3 regions of the Martelella soudanensis genome follow, and region 3 is predicted to be linked to each of the others. Evidence: predicted binding sites of a transcription regulator. Region 3 holds the regulator's gene; each other region holds the start of a gene.
What was found. The regulator PhoB, encoded in region 3, activates phosphate uptake and scavenging genes when phosphate is short. The targets are predictions, from matches to a motif close to TGTCATNNANCTGTCAT.
Positions count from the first base shown of each region.

Region 1: HQ843_RS15465 (bifunctional 2',3'-cyclic-nucleotide 2'-phosphodiesterase/3'-nucleotidase) is a predicted target of PhoB. The motif match lies at 1,370-1,386, and genes of this name have one in related genera.
Region 2: pstS (phosphate ABC transporter substrate-binding protein PstS) is a predicted target of PhoB. The motif match lies at 873-889, and genes of this name have one in related genera.

Region 1 covers NZ_CP054861.1:3,261,627-3,263,890, forward strand. The annotation lists gene HQ843_RS15465 (bifunctional 2',3'-cyclic-nucleotide 2'-phosphodiesterase/3'-nucleotidase) at 1-1,294, opposite strand, end outside; gene HQ843_RS15470 (GNAT family N-acetyltransferase) at 1,432-2,013, shown strand; gene HQ843_RS15475 (Lrp/AsnC family transcriptional regulator) at 2,016-2,264, opposite strand, start outside.
Region 2 covers NZ_CP054861.1:4,155,972-4,158,235, forward strand. The annotation lists one part of gene HQ843_RS19890 (IS5 family transposase) at 1-406, opposite strand, end outside; one part of gene HQ843_RS19890 (IS5 family transposase) at 406-736, opposite strand; gene pstS (phosphate ABC transporter substrate-binding protein PstS) at 1,022-2,059, shown strand; gene pstC (phosphate ABC transporter permease subunit PstC) at 2,185-2,264, shown strand, end outside.
Region 3 covers NZ_CP054861.1:1,374,363-1,376,626, forward strand. The annotation lists gene HQ843_RS06640 (orotate phosphoribosyltransferase) at 1-308, opposite strand, end outside; gene phoB (phosphate regulon transcriptional regulator PhoB) at 693-1,376, opposite strand; gene phoU (phosphate signaling complex protein PhoU) at 1,399-2,118, opposite strand; gene pstB (phosphate ABC transporter ATP-binding protein PstB) at 2,233-2,264, opposite strand, start outside.

The DNA of each region.
Region 1 (2,264 bases), 1.9 Mb from region 3:
AGAGGACGGGGAAGTCCTTGTATTCCGTGTCCTTCAGCATGTCCCTGGTGTACCAGGTCTGCGCCTTGGAAACGATCTGGACGGACGGGTCGTCGGCAACAAGCGCGAAATAGGACTGCAACGGCGCCGATGTCTTGCCGACAGGCGTGCGGACATAATCCAGCGTCGCCTCGTGATCGGCCTCGGCGGCGGCGATGACCGCGGCATCACTTTCGACATTGGCAACGACTTTGCGGTCCTCGGTGCGGTGGTAGATCGGCCGCGCCTCGGTGGTGAAGTCGACGATCGTCCAGCTGTTGCCGTCTTTTTCCAGAAGCAGGTCGATCAGGCCCATATGCGAGCCCCAGAAACCGGCCATCACGGCGGGCTTGCCCTTGAGCGTGCCTTTTTCGATATCGACGCCTTCAATGCCGGCGAAATCATCCGAGCCGGGGAAAACCAGATGCTGGTGGCCGGTGAAGACCGCGTCTATGCCTTCGACGCCGGCAAGGTGGAGCGAGGCGTTTTCCATCAGCGGCGCGGGGCCGGTGCCATCAATGCCGGAATGCGACAACGCCACGATGATATCGGCGCCTTCGTCCTTCATCACCGGCACCCAGGCTTGCGCCGCCTCCACGATATCGCGGGTATTGGCCTTGCCGGAAAGGTTCTTCTCGTCCCAGACCATGATCTGCGGCGGCACGAAACCGATGAAGCCGATCTTTACCGGGCTCTTGTTGCCGTCGCCATCGGTGATCATCTGCTCCTGGATCAGGTAGGGCTTGACCATCAGATCGTCTTTGGTCGGGTCATCGGCCAGGGCTCCGGTGGTCAGGTTGGCGCAGACATAGGGGAAGTTCGCGCCCGCCAGCACCTTGTGCATGAAATCAAGGCCGTAATTGAACTCGTGATTGCCAAGCGTGCCGACATCATAGCCGAGCACGTTCATGGCCTTGATCACCGGGTGGACGTCGCCGTCCTGCATGCCGCGCTCATAGGCGATGTAATCGCCCATCGGATTGCCCTGCAGAAAGTCGCCATTGTCGATCAGCATCGAATTGGTCGATTCGGCGCGGATCGCGTCGATGATCGAGGCGGTGCGGGCGAGACCCATCGTGTCGTTGGGCTTATCGGCGTAATAGTCATACGGAAACACGTTGACATGGATGTCGGTTGTTTCCATCAGTCTCAGATGCGCCTGATTGCCGGCGGCCCTTGCTGAGAAAGGATGAAGGGCGACCATCGCGGTGGCCGCGGTCATGCCGCGCAGCAGTGTGCGTCGGGAGATAAGGTGAGTTTCGAAAAGCGCGGACATTGGCAGCTCCGTTTCCGTTGTGGTGCTTCGCACCCTCAAGCGGTTGACAATGATCATGGAATGAATTGCAAGTCTGTGAAAGCTTAATGACAGGCTAGGCGCACAGGCGGCTTTGGGTCAACTGGGGGAGGGGTGGATTGGTTTCGAGTTTTACGATCAGGCGCGCGACGCCGGAGGATGCGCCGGACATGGTGCGGCTTATCAATATCGCCGATCATGGTCTGCCGCTGTGGCGCTGGGGGCGGCTGGAGGGCGGAAAGGGCGATCCCTGGCAGGCCGGGCGTGACAGCGTTCAGCGCGTCGATCAGGCGGTCAACTGGACGAACGGCACGGTCGCAACCCTCGGCTCCGACATCGTGGCCCTGCTGCTTGCCTATCCGCTGGAGCATGACACGCCGACCGGCGAGGCGGAGCATGCCGTGTTCGAACCGCTGAAGGCGCTGAAGTCGCAGGCTTTCGGCTGCTACTATATCCACGTGCTTGCCGCCTATGCGGAGTATCGCCGGCGCGGGCTCGGCACAATTTTGATGGAAAAGGCCGAGCGGATGGCCGGCGGGCGCGATCTCGCCCTGATCGTCTCCGACGGCAATGCGCCGGCACGCAGGTTTCACGACCGGCTCGGCTTTCGCGAGACCGCGCGCGCGGCAATCGTCACCGCCGAGGACTGGAAGGCGGAGGGCGAAAACTGGCTGCTGCTGGTGAAGCCGAACAAGGGATAGCCTCAATCCACTCCGACATTGATCCGCTCGATGATCGGCCTCAGCGCGAAGGACGAGTTGATCTGCACTACATGCGGCAGCGCCGACAGCCAGTCGCGGTGGATGCGTTCGTAATCCTTCAGGTCCTTCGCCGCCACCCGGAGCGTATAGTCGTAGACGCCCGAGACCATGTAGCAGACGATGATGTTCGGGCAGCGCTTGACGGCCTCCTCGAATTCGGCGAGCGTGCGGGCGAACTGGCCGGAAAGCGA
Region 2 (2,264 bases), 2.8 Mb from region 3:
ACAGAGAAGAGCTTGATTGCCGCGAGATAGTTGTCGGCGCGTTTGTCGTAACGCGTTGCAATTCCACGCGCTTCTTTGATGCGGTTGAAGAACCGCTCGACGAGGTTTCGATAGCGATAGAGGAACGAACTGAAAGCGAAGGTCTTTTTTCGGTTTCGCTTCGCCGGGATGTTGGCGAATGCCTTCGCCTGAGTTGCCGTGGCGCGGATGGCGTTGGTGTCATAGCCACGATCTGCCAAAAGCGTCGTTCCGGCATGAAGTCTGGTGAGCAGATCTTCGGCGTAGCGACAATCAGCATGCTGACCTTCTGAGAGGCGAAGATCAATCGGCAGCCCATCGGCATCGACGAGAGCGTGGATCTTCGTTGTCAGGCCGCCTCTGGAACGTCCCATGCTTCGATTGGCGCCCCCTTTTTACCGGTGGCGCCATGCTGATGCACGCGAACACAAGACGAGTCGATCATCTGAATATCGCCGTCGAAGGCGGAAGAAATCGCCGTGAGAAGGTGATCCCAGACACCAGCCCGCCGCCAGCGGACAAAGCGATTATAACAGGTGGTGTGAGGGCCATAGCGTTCCGGAACATCGGCCCATGGGCTGCCGGTACGAAAGCGCCAGAGTATGCCGTTGATCACACGGCGGTCATCGACCCGCGGTACGCCGCGGCTGTTATTGGGCAGAAGCGGCTCGATCACCGCCCACTCGAAATCCGTCAGGTCAAAACGTCGGCGCATCAATGGTCTCCTTTCCAGAAACCATTGAATCAAGTCATCGCACCCATGTGAACCCCATTTATGGGTTTACGGCCTAGCGGTCAAAAACCAGAAGGCACCCGCGACGGCGCTGCGGAAAGGCAGGCGCTCCAATTCCACCATGACAGTTTTATGACAATTATTTGAACATTAAATAACAATAAACCGACAAATCCGGAGAAATGTGAATTTTTTACAACAATATATGCTTTCAAGACTTTCGTTGTTATAGGACTTCCGTTTTCAACCAAACCTCAAAAGGGCTATCTGATGAAAATCGGAAATTTCTCCAAGGGCGCTAAGGTCGCAGTCGTTGCCGCCGCCATGGTCTTCTCCGGCACTGTTGTTAATGCTGCCGACACGTCGCTGACCGGCTCGGGCGCCTCCTTCCCCTTCCCGCTCTACTCGGCCTGGTTTAAGGATTTTGGCCAGAAGACCGGCATCGAAGTCAACTATCAGTCCAAGGGCTCCGGCGCCGGCATTGAAGACTTCACCAACCAGGTTGTCGATTTCGCAGCCTCCGACGCCGCCATGAGCGACGAAGAGATCGCCAAGATCGACGGCGGCGTTATCCTGCTGCCGATGACGGCCGGCGAAATCGTGCTTGCCTACAACCTCGATGGCCTGGAAGACATCAAGCTTCCGCGCGACGTCTACCCGAAGATCTTCCTCGGCGAGATCACCAAGTGGAACGACCCGGCCATCGTCGCCGCCAATGAAGGCGTCGACCTTCCCGACGAAGACATCACCGTCGTCGTCCGCGCCGATTCTTCCGGCACCAGCTTCAACTTCACCAATCACCTCGCCGCCATCAGCTCCGATTTCGAGAGCGCTGTCGGCGCCGGCAAGACCGTTTCGTGGCCGAAGGCTTCGAACTTCATCGCTGCTCCGGGCAACCAGGGCATCACCGCCACGGTCAAGCAGACTCCCGGCGCGATCGGCTACATCGAATACGGTTACGCCCAGCAGACCAACACGCCTTACGCCAACCTGGAAAACCAGGCCGGCAACTACGTGAAGGCTGGCGCTGAAGCCGGTAAGGCCGCTCTTGCCTCGGCAGAATTCGACGAGCACAACCGCGCGTTCATCACCGACCCGAAGGGCGAGCAGGCCTATCCGATCGCAACCTTCACCTGGCTGCTGTTCTACAAGGAAGGCCAGGACGCCGACACCGTTGCCGCGCTGAAGGAAATGGTCAACTACGCCCTGACCGACGGTCAGGCCATGGCTGACAAGCTCGGCTACATCCCGCTGCCGGAAAACGTCATCGAACTCGACCAGAAGTCGTTCGCTGACATCGGCATGTAATATTCGGTCATTAGTGACCGTGGCCGGGGCGACGAAAGTACGCCCCGGCCTTTTGACTTGGAAGAGCAGAGCAACACGCCGTCAGACCGAAGCGCCAGCCCGGTCGCCGCACGCAGGAGCCTTGAATGGCCGACAAAACGAAAACCGCCCTGCCCTCAGACGGCAGCGTTTCGCGACCGCCGACCCGGTTTGAATATACCTATGA
Region 3 (2,264 bases):
ATCGGCAGGTCGAGACGGTCGGCGAGGAAGGCGGCAAAGGGAATGCCCGCGGTCTCGCCGCCGGCCACGCAGTCGAACTGTTCGAAGCCGGCCTCGCTCATGATCTTTGCGGCGGCGAAATCCATCAGGGTGGAGCGGATTCGGGGAAAGGAAATCAGCCGACGGCAGTCGATATAGACCGGGCTCACCAGACCGGAGGAAAGCTTGTAGGGCTCATCGGGGGAAAAATGCACCGCCTCGATCTCCCACAGCATGCGGGCCATCAGATCGGCCATCACCACCGGCTCGGTAAAACTCGCGCTCGTCATCATCATCCCTTTCGTCTGACGGTTCTGTCCGTGCCCTGTTCGGAGGGAAAAATCAATCGCTGGTGCAGGAAAGGACAGTGCTTTGGTGGTCTGAGGATAAAGAAACGATGAGGTATCGCAATGACGGTGGGCGGTATTAACGGAATTTCCGAAGGCGAGGCGCCGATGAAGCGCATCGGCATCGCAGTCTTCCACCCCCTCGCCCCGCAGGGGAGAGGGTGGCGCGAATGCGCCCGGTGAGGGGAGGGTCTTGCAACTTTCCGTGGCCGGACAGGGGGTGAAAACCAGTGCCGCGAGCGTTTCAACCACGGTGATGCAGCTTGCCCTCATCCGGCCTACGGCCACCTTCTCCCCAAGGGGAGAAGGGGACGACTGAGAGGCCCCTCACACTTCCATCGAATAGCCCGCGCCGCGCACGGTGCGGATCACGTCCGGCATCTGCGAGAAGTTGAGCGCCTTTCTGAGACGGCCGACATGGACGTCGACGGTGCGCTCGTCGACATAGATGTCGTGGCCCCAGACGCCGTCGAGAAGCTGGGAGCGGGAAAATACCCGGCCCGGCGAGGTCATCAGGAATTCCAGAAGCCGGAACTCGGTCGGCCCGAGCCGCACTTCCTTGGCCTTGCGGTGGACGCGGTGGGTCTCGCGGTCCAGCTCGATATCGCCGCATTTGAGCACGCTGGACAGCACTTCCGGCCGGGCCCGGCGCAGGATCGCCCTGACCCGGGCCATCAGCTCCGGGGTCGAGAACGGCTTGACGACATAGTCGTCGGCGCCGATCGCAAGGCCGCGCACCCGCTCGCTCTCCTCGCCGCGCGCCGTCAGCATGATGATCGGCAACCGCTCGGTCTCGGGCCGCATGCGCAGGCGCCGGCAAAGCTCGATGCCGGAAACGCCGGGCAGCATCCAGTCGAGCAGCAGAAGGTCCGGCACCCGCTCCTGCAGCCTGATCTCGGCCTCGTCGCCGCGCGAGATCGTCTCGACCTCGTAGCCTTCGGATTCGAGGTTGTAGCGCAGCAGGACGCTCAGCGCTTCTTCATCTTCGACAACTGCGATCTTCGGAACCATCTCGTGCCTCTGTCAAATGGTTTCAGGACTTGCTCTCGCCGGAGCCGACCGAGGGCGACATGTCGTCCTTCGGGCGTTCTCCCTGCGGCTGCGAGCCGGTGGCGATGTAGTAGATCATCTCGGCGATGTTGGTCGCATGGTCGCCGATGCGCTCGATATTCTTGGCGCAGAACAGAAGATGCGTGCAGGTGGTGATGTTGCGCGGATCTTCCATCATGTAGGTCAAAAGCTCGCGGAACAGCGAGGTGTAGATCGCGTCGATCTCCTCGTCGCGCTCGCGGATCGAATTGGCCTTGTCGGCCTGGCGCGAGGTGTAGGCGTCGAGCACTTCCTTGAGCTGCAACAGCGCCAGTTCCGACAGGTGCTCGATGCCGTGGGCGAGCTTGCGCGGCACGCCGGTGCCCTGCACCGAGATCACCCGCTTGGCGGTGTTCTTGGCCATGTCGCCGACGCGCTCGAGATCGGCTGCGATCCGGATCGCGCCCATGATTTCGCGCAGGTCCGTTGCCACCGGCTGGCGTCTGGCGATGGTGACGATCGCCTTTTCGCCGACCTCGCGTTCGGCCTCGTCAAGCGCCAGATCCTCGGCAATCACCTTTTCGGCGAGCTCGGTATCGGTGTTGACCAGCGCCACGACGGATTGCGAGACCATTTCCTCCGCCATGCCGCCCATTTCGGAAATCCGGCGCTGGAGGTATTTCAGCTCGTCGTCGAACGCCGATATGATATGCGAGTGTGCCATCTCTGTTTCTCCTGAGAGCCTGTCCGCGTTTCGTTGAATCGCGAACACGCTCTAACCTCTTGTTTTACCGCGCGTCCGGACGGAAAACCGGTGTCCACTTTTCCTGGACGCGCTCTAACCGAACCGGCCCATGATATAATCCTGGG